2 regions of the Methylobacterium ajmalii genome follow, and region 1 is predicted to be linked to the other one. Evidence: predicted binding sites of a transcription regulator. Region 1 holds the regulator's gene; the other holds the start of a gene.

Region 1 (7,470 bases):
ATGGGCTACACCTGGCAGGCGGCGCTCGGCGCGGTGTTCATCTCCGGCCTGCTCTTCATGGTCGTCACGCTGACGGGTTTGCGCCGGATCATCGTCGAGGGCATCCCCCGGTCGATGCGCATCGCCATCACGGTCGGCATCGGGCTGTTCCTGGCGATCATCGCGCTGAAGAGCGCCGGCGTGGTGGCGGCGAGCCCGGCGACCTTCGTCACCCTCGGCGACCTGCACAAGCCGAGCGCGGTGCTGGCGGTACTGGGCTTCCTGATCGTCGCGGTGCTCTCCGTGCGCAAGGTGCGCGGCGCGCTGCTCGCCGGCATCCTGACCGTCACGGCGTTGAGCTTCGTCGTCGCCGACAACACCTTCCAGGGTGTCGCCTCGCTGCCGCCCTCGATCGCCCCGACGCTGTTCGCCCTCGACATCACCGGCGCGCTGTCGGGCGGCCTGCTCAACGTGATCCTGGTGTTCTTCCTCGTCGAATTGTTCGACGCCACCGGTACGCTGATGGGCGTCGCCAACCGGGCGGGACTCCTCACGCAGGGAAAGATGGAGCGCCTCGACAAGGCGCTGATGGCCGATTCCTCGTCGATCTTCGTCGGCTCGCTCCTCGGCACGTCGAGCACCACGGCCTATCTGGAGAGCGCGTCGGGCGTCGAGGAGGGCGGGCGCACCGGGCTCACCGCGGCGACGGTGGCGGTCCTGTTCCTGGCCTGCCTGTTCTTCGCGCCGCTCGCCGGCTCGGTCCCGGCCTACGCCACGGCTCCGGCTCTGTTCTACGTCGCCTGCCTGATGCTGCACGAGCTGGTCGATCTCGACTGGGACGACCTGACCGAGGTGCTGCCGGCCTGCGTGACGGCGCTCCTGATGCCCTTCACCTACTCGATCGCCAACGGCGTCGCCTTCGGCTTCATCACCTATGCGGTGATCAAGCTGCTCACCGGCCGCTTCCGGGAGGTGAAGCCGGTGGTGTGGGTGATCGCGGGCGTGTTCCTGTTCAAGTTCGTGGCGACGGGGAGTGCGCACTGACGGGCGCTGCCGTCCTCAACCCTCCCCCCCTCCGCGGCAGGGCTGCCCGGGCAAGGTGTAGCGCGCGGGCTCTCCCCTCTCCCCGCGGGCGGGGAGAGGGGAAACTCGCGCCTTTTCGTGAAGACGAAGCGCCGCCTCAGTACTTCCGAACCAGGCTCACCAGCCGGCCCTGGATCCGCACCCGGTCCGGCCCGAGCACCCGGGTCTCGTAGGCCGGGTTGGCAGCCTCCAACGCGATCGACGAGCCGCGGCGGCGCAGGCGCTTCAGGGTCGCCTCCTCGTCGTCGATCAGGGCCACGATGATGTCGCCAGTATTGGCGGTCTCCTGGCGGCGGATCACCACGAGGTCGCCGTCGAGGATGCCGGCCTCGATCATCGAGTCGCCGCGCACCTCCAGGGCGTAGTGCTCGCCGCTGGCGAGGAAGTCCGGCGACATCGCCACCGTGCGGCTCTGGCTCTGGATCGCCGAGATCGGCGTACCGGCGGCGATCCGGCCCATCACCGGCACGCTGACCGACTGGCCGTTCTCGTCCGAGGCCGTCGCCATGGCGGGGATGCCGGCGGGCCGCTTGGGCTCGTGAGCGCGCCCGCCCTCGACGACGCTCGGGTTGAACCGCACCACCTCGGCCCCGGCCGCGGGAGCCGTCGCCGGCCCCGTCACAGTCTCGGGGATGCGGATCACCTCGATCGCCCGGGCCCGGTTCGGCAGGCGGCGCAGGAAGCCGCGCTCCTCCAGGGCGGTGATCAGGCGGTGGATGCCCGATTTCGACTTGAGATCGAGGGCGTCCTTCATCTCGTCGAAGGACGGGGGGACGCCCGTCTCGCGCATTCTCTGCTGAATGAAGCGGAGCAGGTCCAACTGCTTACGCGTGAGCATGTGACACTCTCATCCCCGCGCTGCCGCGCTCCGGAAACAAATCGCGAACATGGTAAGCGTTCCGCAAGTGTTCCGCAAGCGGCTTCGAAAAAGCGGCGCACGGCCGCAGCAACCGGGGTGATAGACGGGGATGTCGCGGGTCGATCGTACGATGAGGCAGGCCCCTCCCGGAATTCGACCGGCGCGGGACTGTCCGCCGCGCCGGCCCGTCGGACGGGTGTCAGCCCCGCCCCTTGCGGCCCTTGTATTTGGGCTTCTGGCCCGGAAAGCCTTGCGTCGAGCGGCCGGTGGGGCGCTCGGCGTAGGAGAAGGGCACCTCGCGGTCGGTGCCCGGGCCCATGTCGTCGAGGTCGGGCTGGCGGATGCGGGTGCCCTCGTCGGAGGTGCCCTTGCCGCCGGGGCCGTATCCCAGGGGCTCGGGGCCGCGCCGCTTGCGCTTGGCGCCGAAGCGGCCGGCGTCGCGCTCGACGTCGGCCTGGGCCGCCATCGGGTCGTCGGCGATGGCGAGCTCGGTCGCCTGGAGACGCTTGAGCTCGTCGCGCAGGCGCGCCGCCTCCTCGAAGTCGAGGTCCGCGGCGGCCGTCCGCATCCGCTTCTCGAGGTCGGCCATCACCGCCTTGAGGTTGTGGCCGACCGTGACGGCGGACTTGGCGAGCCCCGTATCGACCTGGACGTGGTCGCGCTCGTAGACGCTCTCCAGGATGTCCGAGATGTTGCGCTTCACGCTCTGGGGCGTGATGCCGTGCTCCTCGTTGTAGGCGAGCTGCTTCTTGCGCCGGCGCTCGGTCTCGGCCATCGCCCGCTCCATCGAGCCGGTGATGTGGTCGGCGTAGAGGATGCAGCGGGCGTCCGCGTTGCGGGCGGCCCGCCCGATGGTCTGGATCAGCGAGGTCTCGGAGCGCAGGAAGCCTTCCTTGTCGGCGTCGAGGATGCCGACGAGGGCGCATTCCGGGATATCGAGGCCCTCGCGCAGGAGGTTGATGCCGATCAAGACGTCGAAGGCGCCGAGCCGCAGGTCGCGGATGATCTCGATCCGCTCCAGGGTGTCGATGTCGGAGTGCATGTAGCGCACCCGCACGCCGTTCTCGTGCAGGTACTCGGTCAGGTCCTCGGCCATGCGCTTGGTGAGCGTCGTCACCAGCGTGCGGTAGCCGGCGGCCGCCACCTCCTTGACCTCGCCAAGCAGGTCGTCGACCTGGGAGCGGGCCGGGCGCACCTCGATGACCGGGTCGACGAGGCCGGTCGGGCGGATGACCTGCTCGGCAAAGACGCCGCCGGTCTGCTCCAGCTCCCACTTCGCCGGCGTCGCCGAGACGTGGATCGATTGCGGGCGCATCGCGTCCCATTCCTCGAACCGCAGCGGACGGTTGTCGAGGCAGGAGGGCAGGCGGAAGCCGTACTCGGCCAGCGTCGCCTTGCGGCGGAAGTCGCCCCGGTACATGCCGCCGATCTGCGAGACCGTGACGTGGCTCTCGTCGGTGAAGACCAGCGCGTTGTCGGGCAGGTACTCGAACAGGGTCGGCGGCGGCTCGCCGGGCTTGCGGCCGGTGAGGTAGCGCGAATAGTTCTCGATGCCGTTGCAGGCGCCCGTGGCCTCGATCATCTCAAGGTCGAAGGTGCAGCGCTGCTCCAGGCGCTGGGCCTCGATCAAGCGGCCCATCCGGGTCAGCTCCTCGACCCGCCACTTCAGCTCGTCCTTGATGCCCTTGACCGCCTGCTGGAGGGTCGGGCGCGGCGTCACGTAGTGGCTGTTGGCGTAGACCTTGACGAACTTCAGCGTGTTGAGGGTCTTGCCGGTGAGCGGGTCGAACTCGGAGATCGCCTCGATCTCGTCGCCGAACAGGCCGATGCGCCAGCCGCGATCCTCCAAGTGGGCCGGCCACAGCTCGATCACGTCGCCGCGGACCCGGAAGGTGCCGCGGGCGAAATCGGACTGGATGCGCTTGTACTGCAGCGCCACTAGATCGGCGACGAGCTGGCGCTGCTCGATCTTCTCGCCGAGGCTGACGGTGAACGACATCGCCGTATAGGTCTCGACCGAGCCGATACCGTAGATGCACGACACCGAGGCGACGATGATGACGTCGTCGCGCTCCAGGAGCGCCCGGGTCGCCGAGTGGCGCATCCGGTCGATCTGCTCGTTGATCGACGATTCCTTCTCGATGAAGGTGTCGGAGCGCGCGACGTAGGCCTCGGGCTGGTAATAGTCGTAATACGAAACGAAGTACTCGACAGCGTTGTCGGGGAAGAAGCTCTTGAACTCGCCGTAGAGCTGCGCCGCTAGGGTCTTGTTGGGGGCGAGGATCAGGGCCGGGCGCTGGGTCTCCTCGATGACCTTGGCCATCGTGAAGGTCTTGCCCGAGCCCGTGACCCCGAGCAGCACCTGGTCGCGCTCCTGGCCCTGGACGCCCGCCACCAGCTCGGCGATGGCCCGGGGCTGGTCACCGGCCGGGGTGAATTCGGAATTCAGCCGGAACGGGACGCCGCCCTCGGATTTCTGCGGCCGCTCCGGCCGGTGCGGCCGCCACAGCTCGCCGTTCTTGAACAGCGGGTTGCCCTCGGTGAGGAGCTTGGTCAGCGCGTCGACCGTCGCCGAGACGCCCTCGGCCGCCAGCGACCCGCGCTCCTCCACCGCCTCGCCGTCCGGCTCGCGCAGGCCGAGCGCCTCGGCGAGCGCCGGCTCGACATCGGCCGCGGCGCCGTGCGCGAAGGCGGCCTGCGGCGCCTCGCCGAAACCGTCAGGCCCTGCAGCCTCCGGGCCCCGGGCGCGGCGGGCCGCCGGCTTGTCGGCAGCCTTCGCCTCCGCGGGCTTGGCCTGCGCCGCGTCCTTGCGCGGGCGGCCCCGCTTCGGCGGCTCGGGCGGCGGTGGCGGCGCGGCGGCGGGCAGGCGGTCGCGGTTCAGCGCTGGGTTCAGCAGCTCGGCGAGGAAGGGATCGAGCGGCTTCAGCTCGGGCTTCGAGGCCTTGCCGGTCGACGGACGGGGCTTCTTCGGGGCGGGCATGCGGCAGATATGGCAAGCCGCACCGGGCCCGGAAAGAGCCCGCGTCACCGCACCTTGGCGACCGCCAGAGTGCTGCCCTCGACCAGCAGGAAGCCGACGCCGGCCCGGCGCAGGGCGGCGACGGCGGCGTGGCGGCTTCTCGCCGCCGGCCCTTCGCCGCCCTCCTCCAGGCGCCGGACGGTCGAGAGCGACAGGCCGCTCGCCCCGGCGAGGTCGCCCATCGACCAGCCGAGCAGGCCGCGGGCGGCGCGCAGGTGCGGGGCCTGCACCGCCTGCTCCAGTCCCTGCCTGATCTGTCCGGTAGGTTGCACCCGCTGCCCGCCGACGCGGGAATTCACGCTGGCCCAGCACAGGATCCCCCCGCCCGGGCCGCGCACCGGGACGAAGACGCCGCGGAACCGGCCGGTCCCGCCCTCGGCGAGACACAGGTGCTGGTCGACCGTGAAGGACCGCCCGGCGACGATCATCTCCTCGAACAGCTCGCTCACGCGCCGGCGCTCGTCCGGCGCCGTCACCCTGGTCCAGTCGGCACGGAACGCTTCCTGGCTCAGGCCCGTGAGGCTGAGGAGTTCCCGCGACGCGACGCGGAACGTCTCCGAGTACGGCGAGGCGTGCTGCCAGGTCTGCGCCTGCTCGAACAGGATCCGGCGGCGCCGCTGCTCCTCGCGATGCAGGGCCGCCATGTGCTCGGGATCGGTCACGTCCATCAGCACGCCGGCGGCCGCCCGAGGTCGACCCTCAAGGGTGAAGTAGACCGTGCCGTGGCCGGACAGGACGCGAACCGACCCGTCCGGCCGGACTATCCGGAAGAAGTAGTTGGTGACGATGCCATCCCGCATCGCCTGCGCCCCGCCTTCGATGAGCGCGCGATCGTCCGGATGGACGAGGTTGAAGAACAGGTCTGTAGCCGGCCTCGCCGCGCCCGGCTCGAGACCGAGCAGGCGGAAGAGCCCGGGGGACCAGGTCTGCTCGTCGGTGGCGAAGGTCCAGGTCCAGGTGCCGGTCAAGCCATGGGCCTCGATCAGCTGGAGCCAATCGCGATCCGCGAAGGCCAGGGTCCGCTGCGGGCCGCCCGGGATGGCGCCCTCCGGTCCGAGCCCGCTCACGCGTCGACCTCCGCGGGCCGATACGGCCCGTCGATCGGCGCCGGGGCCTCGCCGGGCAGCGGCGCATCGACCCCGAGCGGGGCGGGCAGGTCCCGGTCCCAGGGCGGATCGGCGAAGCGGGCCGCCACGAACGCGACCAGGGCCCGGACCTTGGCGGGCGGATTGCGGCGCGAGGGCATCACCGCGTGCAGCGGCAGCGACGGGATCGGCCCGAGATCGAGCGCCACCAGGCTGCCGCGGCGCAGGGCGTCGGCGACCAGGAAGGTCGGCTGGTAGATCAGCCCGAGCCCGGCGGCGGCGGCGGCCACCAGGGCGTCGCCGTTCGAGGCGCGCAGCGAGCCCTCGACCGCCACGGTACCGCCCGCGAAGCGCCAGCCGTCGCTGCTGGCGAGGGTGTAGCCGAGGCAGTTATGGCCGCGTAGCTCCGCCGGGCGGCGGGGCCGGCCCCGCACCGCGAGATAGGACGGCGCCGCGCAGACGCACATCCGGCACGGGGCGAGCGCCCGGGCGACGAGGCGCGAATCGCGCAGATGGCCGATCCGGAGCGCCAGGTCCCAGCCCTCCTCGATCAGGTCGACCGGCCGGTCGTTGAGGCCGAGCTCGACGGCGAGGCCGGGATGGGCACGGGCGAACTCGGCGAGCGCCGGGGCGACCTGCAGCACGCCGAACGAGACCGGCACGTTGAGCCGCAGGGTGCCGCGCGGCTCCGCCGCCTCGGCGCCGGCCTCCGCCTCGGCCTCGTCGATCTCCGCGAGGATGCGCTCGCACGCCTCGAGGTAGCGCCGGCCGGCCTCGGTCAGGGTCAGGCGGCGGGTCGAGCGGTGCAGCAGCCGGGCGCCGAGGCGCTCCTCGAGGGTGGCGACGTGCTTGGTGACGCCGCTCTGCGACAGGCCGAGCGTCCGGGCGGCGGCCGAGAAGCTGCCGGTCGCGGCGACGCGCACGAAGGTCTGCATGGCGGTCAGCCGGTCGAGCACGGGGGCGATCTCACTCCATGGGCGTGAAGTGAACCGACGGAATGCAGCATTCCACCTTGTTTGCAACCGAGGCAGTCTACGCGGGCCGCGGGGGCGATCCCACCGGCCCGGACGCCGAGGAGAGCCCGATGACGACGCCGATCGACCCGCAGACCCGTATCGGGCACGTCCACCTGCGGGTGGCCGACCTCGACCGGGCGCTCGGCTTCTATTGCGGGGTGCTCGGCTTCACGCTGATGCAGCGCTACGGCAGGGAGGCCGCCTTCGTGTCGGCCGGCGGCTACCACCACCATATCGGGCTCAACACCTGGGACAGCGCCGGCGGGTCGCCGCCGCCGCCCGGGAGCACCGGGCTCTACCACGTCGCGATCCTCTACCCGACGCGGGCAGCGCTCGCCGACGCGCTGGCCCGCCTCGACGCCGCCGGGATCCCGCTGACCGGAGCCAGCGACCACGGCGTGAGCGAGGCGCTCTACCTCGACGACCCGG
Region 2 (7,470 bases), on a different contig from region 1:
GAGGCCGACCAGGGGGGCCGTACTCGGTTCCGCCTCGCTCATCGTCCCGCCCTCCCGATCCGGCAGGGGCTTAACACGGGGAGCGGTGCGAAAAGGTTATTGTCAGAGCCTCGCAGCGGGGAGCGTCGGCCCTGACGAAGCCTCAGGGTGCGATCCGGCGCGCTTCCATCCGCGGGGTGCCGGCCCGAACGGCGACCGCGCTACGGTCGTCCCATCGCTCGATCACGCCGGCACCCGCACCGTCGCCCTGAGGCCCCCGAGCGGCGAGTCGTACAGCGCCACGTCGCCGCCATGTGCCCGCGCGATGTCGAGGGCGATGGCGAGGCCCAGCCCCGAGCCGCCGGCATCCTGGCGGGCGTCGTCGAGGCGCACGAAGGGCTTGAACACCTCCTCGCGCTGCTCGACCGGGATGCCCGGACCGTCGTCGTCGATCGAGACGGCGAGCCAGCGCGCCTCCTGGCGGGCGGTGATCGCGATCGTGTCGCCGTAGCGGGCGGCGTTGGCGGCGAGGTTGAACAGGCAGCGCCGGAAGGCGTCGGGCCGGACCGTCACGGTCGCCTGGCCCTCCAGCGTCACCTCAGAGACGTGGCCGCCCAGACGCTCCACGTCGGTGCGCACGTCCTCGAGGAGCGCGCGCAGGTCGATGGCCGCGGCCGGCTCGCCGGAATCGCCCTTGGCGAAGGCGAGGTAGGCCTCCAGCATCCGGCTCATCTCGTCGACGTCGCGCTGCAGGTCGTCGATCTCGGGGGTCTGGGGCAGCAGCACCAGGGAGAGCCGGAAGCGGGTGATGATGGTGCGCAGGTCGTGGCTCACCCCGTTGAGCATCGTCGTGCGCTGCTCCATCGCCCGCTCGATGCGCCGCTTCATCTCGATGAAGGCGTGGCCGGCCTTGCGCACCTCGCGGGCGCCGCGGGGGCGGAAATCGAGCTCGCGGCCCTTGCCGAAGCTCTCCGCCACGTCGGCAAGCCGCAGGATCGGCCGGATCTGGTTGCGCAGGAAGAGGATCGCGACGCCGAGCAGCACCATCGAGGAGCCGCCCATCCAGAGCAGGAAGATGTGCGAGTTCGAGGCGTAGGCCTGGCTGCGCCGGGCGATCACCCGCATCACCCCGCCGGGGATCTCGACCCGGATCTCGATCAGATTGGAGCGCCCGACGGTGTCGATCCAGAACGGCCGGGCGATCTGGCGCCGGATCTCGTCGGACAGGGCCTCGTCGAGGAGAGAGAAGAACGGGCGCGGGCCGGGGGCGGGGAGCTTGGCGCCCTCCAGGATGTCGATGTCGAGGTTCAGCCGCTCGCTGGCGATCCGCTCCAGGGTCTCGGAGCCCTTGTCCTGCGGGTAGCTCTCGTAGATGTCGATCAAGGCCGCGACGTCGGCGGTCACCGCGGCCGAGAGGCGCCGCGTCACCAGCTGCCAGTGCCGCTCCATGAAGGTGTAGGCGATCACCGATTGCAGCAGCACCATCGGGGCGATGATGATGATGAGGGATCGGGCGTAGAGCCCCTTCGGCAGCCGGTCGCCGATCACGCGGCCGAGCCGGCGCCAGGCCCGCCGGGGCGTCGGCAGCGTCCCGGCGAGGGTGGGGGTGGCCACGGCTAGTCCAGGACCAGACGGTAGCCGACGCCGCGCACGGTCTGCACGTAGCGCGGGTTGGCCGGGTCGTCCTCGATGCGCCGGCGCAGGCGGTTCATCTGCACGTCCACGGTGCGCTCGTTGGCGGCGCCGTTGGTCCCGGTCAGCGCCTCGCGCTCGACGTTGCCGCCGCGGGCGAGCGCCAGGATGGTGAGGATCTCGCGCTCGCGCTCGGAGAGGCGGATCGCCTCCTCGTCGCGGGTGAGCTCGCCGCGCTCGATGCGGAACTGGAACGGCCCGAACCGCACCGCGTCGAGCGGCGCGGCCGTGCCGTCGGCGGGGCCCCGCGCGTTGCGGCGCAGGATATTGTTGAGGCGCAGGATCAGCTCCCGCGGCTCGAAGGGTTTCGGCAGATAGTCGTCGGCGCCGATCTCGAGCCCGGTGACCCGGTCGTTCGGGTTCGAGCGGGCGGTGAGCATCAGGATCGGCACGCTCGAGGTCAGGCGGATCTGGCGGGCGTAGTCGAAGCCGGTCTCGCCCGGCATCATCACGTCGAGCACCACCGCGTCGAAGACCAGGCTGCGGCCCCGCGCCCGCGCCTCGGCGGCGCTCGCGGCAGCGGTGACGCGATAACCGTTCTCGCCGAGGAAGCGGGCGAGGAGGTCGCGCAGGCGGCGGTCGTCGTCGACGACCAGGATGTGGGGGGCGTGGTCGGGCAGCTCGGCCCGGGGGCTGAGGGCGGGGCCGGCGCTCACGGGCGGGCCCCGTCGGCGGACGGGCTCCCGGCCCGGATCTCCGCTTGGATCTCCGCCGGGACCTCGGCCGGCGCCTCGCCGCCGATGAGCCGGCTCACCGCGGCGCGCTCCTCCGGCTCGATCATCGCGAGCAGGAACCGGCCCGCCGGCTCGCGGAGCGCGGGGCCGACCTCGGCGAGCGCCCGCCGGACCCGTTCGCCCTGGACGCCCGCGAGGCGCTGGGCGAGCGCACGGCCCTGCGGCGTGCAGGTGAGGAGGCGGTGGCGGCGGTCGCTCGTGCCCGTCCGCTGCGCGATGTAGCCCTGCTCGATCAATTCCTTCAGCACCCGGTTCAGGCTCTGCTTGGTGATCCGCAGGATATCCAGGAGTTCGGCGATGGTGAGGCCGGGATGGCGGTCGACGAAGTGCAGCACCCGGTGGTGGGCGCGGCCGAAGCCGTACTCGGCCAGGATCCGGTCGGGATCGGCGACGAAGTCGCGGTAGGCGAAGAACAAGAGCTCGATGAGGTCGTAGGCCGGCTGGTCTCGGTCCGGCGAGCCGTGTTCCGGCGATCTTTGCGTCGGCCCCTCCGGGGAGTAGCCTGCCGCCCGTCCATCCTCGTCGGCGGCGTCCGGGATGGGGTCCGGACGGGTCCGGGCGGCCTGGGTCAAGGGTCGCACCTCTTGGCGGAACCGAGCCTTCGCGGGCTCGCGTCATTTATGTCAGTCTTGTTGACATATCTCAGTCCCATTGATACCCGTCAACCCCGCCGGCGAAACGAACGAACGCCCCGCGCCCCGCTCAAGCACGAAGGTTGCGCGAGAACCAGCCAGGCGGAAACGAACGCATACGAGGATCATCGTCATGTCCGTCATTCCCTTCGACCAGCGTGAAGGCCACATCTGGGTCGACGGCCGCATGGTGCCGTGGGCGGACGCGAAGATTCACGTACTCAGCCACGGCCTGCACTACGGCTCCAGCGTGTTCGAGGGCGAGCGCGCCTATGGCGGCGAGATCTTCAAGTGCACTGAGCATTCGCAGCGCCTGCGCCGCTCGGCCGAGCTCCTCGACTTCGAGGTCCCGTTCACGGTCGCCGAGATCGACGCCGCCAAGAAGCTCGTGCTCAAGGAGAGCGGCCTCCAGGACGCCTATCTCCGCCCGGTCGCCTGGCGCGGCTCGGAGATGATGGGCGTGTCGGCGCAGGCCAACACCATCCACCTCGCCATCGCGGCGTGGGAATGGCCGAGCTACTTCGACCCGGCGACCAAGATGAAGGGTATCCGGCTCGACCTCGCCGAGTACCGCCGGCCCGATCCGCGCACCGCGCCGTCGGCCTCGAAGGCGGCGGGCCTCTACATGATCTGCACCATCTCCAAGCACCGGGCCGAGAACAAGGGCTACGCCGACGCCCTGATGCTCGACTGGGAGGACAACGTCGCCGAGTGCACCGGCGCCAACGTGTTCTTCATCCAGGACGGGGTGATCCACACGCCCCAGGCCGACCGCTTCCTCAACGGCATCACCCGCCAGACCGTGATCGAGCTGGCCAAGCGCCGCGGTTACGAGGTGGTCGAGCGGCGCATCCGCCTCGAGGAGCTGGCGGGCTTCACCGAGTGCTTCATCACCGGCTCGGCCGCCGAGGTCACCCCGGTCTCGGAGATCGCCCAGTACCGCTTCACCCCGGCGGCGATGACCAAGACCCTGATGGACGACTACACCGCCGAGGTGCAGCCGAAGGCCAAGGCGGCTTGAAACAACGCGGCCTGACGCGAGGCCGCCCGGATCGTGCCGGCCTGAAACAAGGCCGCTCGATTCCCACGACGAGCGCGTGAACAAGGCCCCGGGCGGGAGACCGCCCGGGGCCTTCGCGCGTCCGCGGCCGTGATTTGCGGGGACAAGCCGCGTTCCGGCGTCCCGGCCGGGAACACGAGCCGGGGCTTCCCCGTTGTCTGGCTGGAACATTAAGGGAACACGGGGATCCCCATGACCGCCAGGACCAAGAAGGCCGAGTCCCACGACGCCGAGGCGCAGCACGAGACCGAGAACCCGAAGCAGGATCCCAAGGACACCTCGAACCGCATCAAGGATCCCAAGGACTGGACCACCGGCTCCGAGCCGATGACCGGGGCGCAGGCGTCCTATCTCAAGACCTTGGCCGAGCAGGCCAAGGACGAGGACGCCTACGACCCCGATCTCGACAAGGCCGAGGCCTCGCAGCGCATCGACGCGCTGCGCAAGGAGACCGGCAAGGCCTGACGATCGGGGGGGCGGAACCCGGGAAAATCTCGGTTCCGCCCTCACATCGGGCCGGCAGGGCGCCCTGCCGGCCGTTTCGACCGTCGCGTTAACCTGTGATGAGGAGGTCTCTCCTTACTCTGCCGCCGACGGATCGTGGGAGCGGGGCGTGCGGGACAGGGCGCGGAGAACGGAGGCGGTCCGGACATTCCGGGACGAGCGATCCGGATCGACGGCGATCGAGTACGCGCTCGTGGCCGGGCTGATCTTCCTGGCCCTCACGGGAGCGCTCGCGGTCTACGGCAACTCGGCCGGCAGCCTGTTCACCAACCTCAGCACCCGCTTCCTCGCCGCGCTCCAGTAGGGCGCGCGGCGTTCACTCCGCCGCCAGCCCCGGTGCGTCGGGCGCGAGGCCGTCGAGAGCGAGGTTGTCCAGCGATTGCCGGATGTGCCCGGCCAGGATGTCGGCGAGCGGGTTCGGCTCGCCCGCCCGATGGCGCATCAGGCCGATCCGACAGGCGGGCAGGGGCGCGAAGCCGTCCTGCGGGCCGAGCACCCGCATGCCGGAGCGCAGCGCGCTCTCCGGCAGGACCGAGACGGCGAGCCCCGCCAGCACCGCGGCGCCGACCGCGGTGGAGTTCCAGCTCACGAACAGGATCCGGCTCTGGCGCCCGCCGCGCTCCAGCGCCTCGATGGCGGCGAGCCGCCAGTTGCAGGCCGGCCGCCCGAGGGCGAGGGGCACCGGCTCCTCCCGGTGCACCGCGTGGCGGCTCGACGTGACCCAGAGCAGCGCCTCGGTGCGGATCGTCTCGACGCCCCTCCGACCGGCGCCTCGCGCCGCGCTCCCCGCCCTGCCTCCCGTCTTGCTTCCCGTCTTGGCCTCGGTGACGATGGCGAGGTCGATGTCGCCGTCGGCGATCCGCTCGGCCAGCATGTCGGAGGGCTCGCACACCACCGTGACCTCGGCCCGCGGATGGGCCCGGGCGAAGCGGCCGAGGATCTCCGGCAGGTAGCGGTCGGCGTAGTCGTCCGGCAGGCCGAGCCGCACTCGGCCGGGCAGGTCGCCCTCGTCGAAGGTCGCCAGGCACTCGGTCTGCAGCCGCACGATGCGGCGCGCGTAGTCGAGCAGGCGCTCGCCGTCCTCGGTCAGGCGCACGCCGCGCCCGGCCTTGACGAAGATCTCGCGCCCGATCCGCTCCTCGAGCCGCTTCATCTGCATCGAGACCGCGGATTGCGTCTTGTGCACGGCCTCGGCCGCGCGGGTGAACGAGCCGCTCTCGGCGATCGCCACGAGGCTGCGGAGCTGGTCGATGTCGAGGGGATGCACCGGGCGGCTCCGTCGTCGGTTCCTGCATCAATTCCCGTGATGTGACACATCTCAAGCATTCGCTCAACGCATCGACCAAGCGGCGCTATGACGGACGCAGCGGAAGAGCGATGGCCGGCGCATGACGAGGTTCGCCGACAGCTCCCGCCGGAGACCACGATGACGATCAGCTTTGCCCCCCTCTTCGGTGTTCTCGCGCTGGCGCCCGGCTACGGCCGCAAGGCCGCGCAGATCGTGGCGCGGATCGTCGTCCTGTGGATCAACCGCCGCGCCGCCTACCGCCTCGCCGAACTCGACGACCGCGGCCTGAAAGACATCGGGCTGACCCGCAACGACGTGATGGGCGCCCTCGACCTGCCGTTCATGCAGGATCCGACCGTGCCCCTGGTGCATCGACGTCGCACCCGGCGCCAGCTCCCGCCGCCGCCCGTGAGCCTGCGCGTCGCCGCCCGGGACGGGCAGGCGGTGGAGGGGAGGGGGCATTGAGGCGCCTGCGCTGACCGAATCGCCCGGCCGACGGCGCGCCATGCTCCTCTCTCGAGGCCGGGAGAGGGGCCAACCCTGTCCGGATCGCGCGACGATCGGGGGCGACCTCAGTCGACCGGCGGGTTGAGGAGTACCCACAGGCGGGCGATCCGGCCCTCCACGATCTCGGCCACGTCGGCCCCGGTCACGGTGACCGGCTCGCCCTCGGGGCCGGCCTGCCAGGACAGCGAGCCCAGGCCATGATGACCGACGGCCCGGCCGGTCGGCACGAAGCGGAAGCTCGGGCCGAACCGCTCCAGCAGGGCTCCGGCGACCGCAGCGATCGCGTCGCGGCCCTCCACGACGCCGGCGGGCTCGTACATGACCGGCTCGTCGACGAAGAGCTCGGCCAGGGCGGTCGCCCGTCGCCCGGCGTCACGCTCGTTGAAGACGCGCTCCAGGTTGGCCCGGAGCACGCCGTCGAAATCGGGCTCCGGTGTGCCGCTGGTGGCCGGATCGGTGTCTGACATGGTGATGCATCCTTCGATGGCGAATGAACCGCGCGTTCAGTCGCGCGTCACGAGGTCGAGGGCCGGCAGCGGCGTGCCGCGATGCTTGGATCGAGGGCGACGACGGTTTCCCGCAGGCTGTCCGGGCTGCGGCGGCTCGCAAGCATGGCCGTGATGCCGCGCCGGGCGAGTGCGGAGGCGACGGCGCGGCTGATCCGGCCCGCGCCGATGATGCCGGGAGTGGGCATGATCTCGATCCTTCCCGGGATGGGCCCGGGTCAGGCGGTGAGGCCGCCATCGGCGACGATGTCCGCGCCGGTCACGAAGGCTGCCTCGGGGCTCGCCAGGAAGGCGACGACGCTGGCGACCTCGTCCGGCCGTCCGTAGCGGCCGATCGCCATGCCGGGGCCGACGAGGGCCGCGACCGGCCCGTCGGCCGGGTTCATGTCGGTATCGGTCGGGCCGGGATGCACGGTGTTGACGGTGATCCCCTTCGGGCCGAGATCGCGCGCCAGGCTGCGGTTGAAGCCCGATACCGCGCCCTTGGTCAGCGTGTAGACCGAGGCCGTCGGGAAGGCGGCGTACCGCGTCATTGACGAACCGATGTGGATGATCCGGCCACCCGCCT

What was found. Region 1 encodes LexA, which represses DNA repair genes until DNA is damaged. Its sites were predicted from a motif close to TGTTCNNNNTGTGTTCNG; they were not measured.
Region 2: a site for LexA is predicted at 4,261-4,278, ahead of V3T34_RS25960 (DUF3072 domain-containing protein). Genes of this name have one in related genera too.

What each region holds. Positions count from the first base shown of each region.
Region 1 covers NZ_JAZFXT010000002.1:21,622-29,091, reverse strand. Annotated here, with positions in the region: gene V3T34_RS00370 (NCS2 family permease) at 1-1,023, shown strand, start outside; gene lexA (transcriptional repressor LexA) at 1,160-1,900, opposite strand; gene uvrB (excinuclease ABC subunit UvrB) at 2,121-4,901, opposite strand; gene V3T34_RS00355 (PAS domain-containing protein) at 4,946-6,007, opposite strand; gene V3T34_RS00350 (LysR family transcriptional regulator) at 6,004-6,981, opposite strand; gene V3T34_RS00345 (VOC family protein) at 7,110-7,470, shown strand, end outside.
Region 2 covers NZ_JAZFXT010000063.1:147,505-154,974, forward strand. Annotated here, with positions in the region: gene V3T34_RS25935 (NUDIX hydrolase) at 1-42, opposite strand, end outside; gene V3T34_RS25940 (ATP-binding protein) at 223-1,593, opposite strand; gene V3T34_RS25945 (response regulator) at 1,596-2,327, opposite strand; gene V3T34_RS25950 (MarR family winged helix-turn-helix transcriptional regulator) at 2,324-2,830, opposite strand; gene V3T34_RS25955 (branched-chain amino acid aminotransferase) at 3,171-4,058, shown strand; gene V3T34_RS25960 (DUF3072 domain-containing protein) at 4,290-4,562, shown strand; gene V3T34_RS25965 (LysR substrate-binding domain-containing protein) at 4,918-5,868, opposite strand; gene V3T34_RS25970 (DUF1127 domain-containing protein) at 6,028-6,354, shown strand; gene V3T34_RS25975 (nuclear transport factor 2 family protein) at 6,462-6,863, opposite strand; gene V3T34_RS25980 (NAD(P)-binding domain-containing protein) at 6,911-7,090, opposite strand; gene V3T34_RS25985 (3-oxoacyl-ACP reductase family protein) at 7,121-7,470, opposite strand, start outside.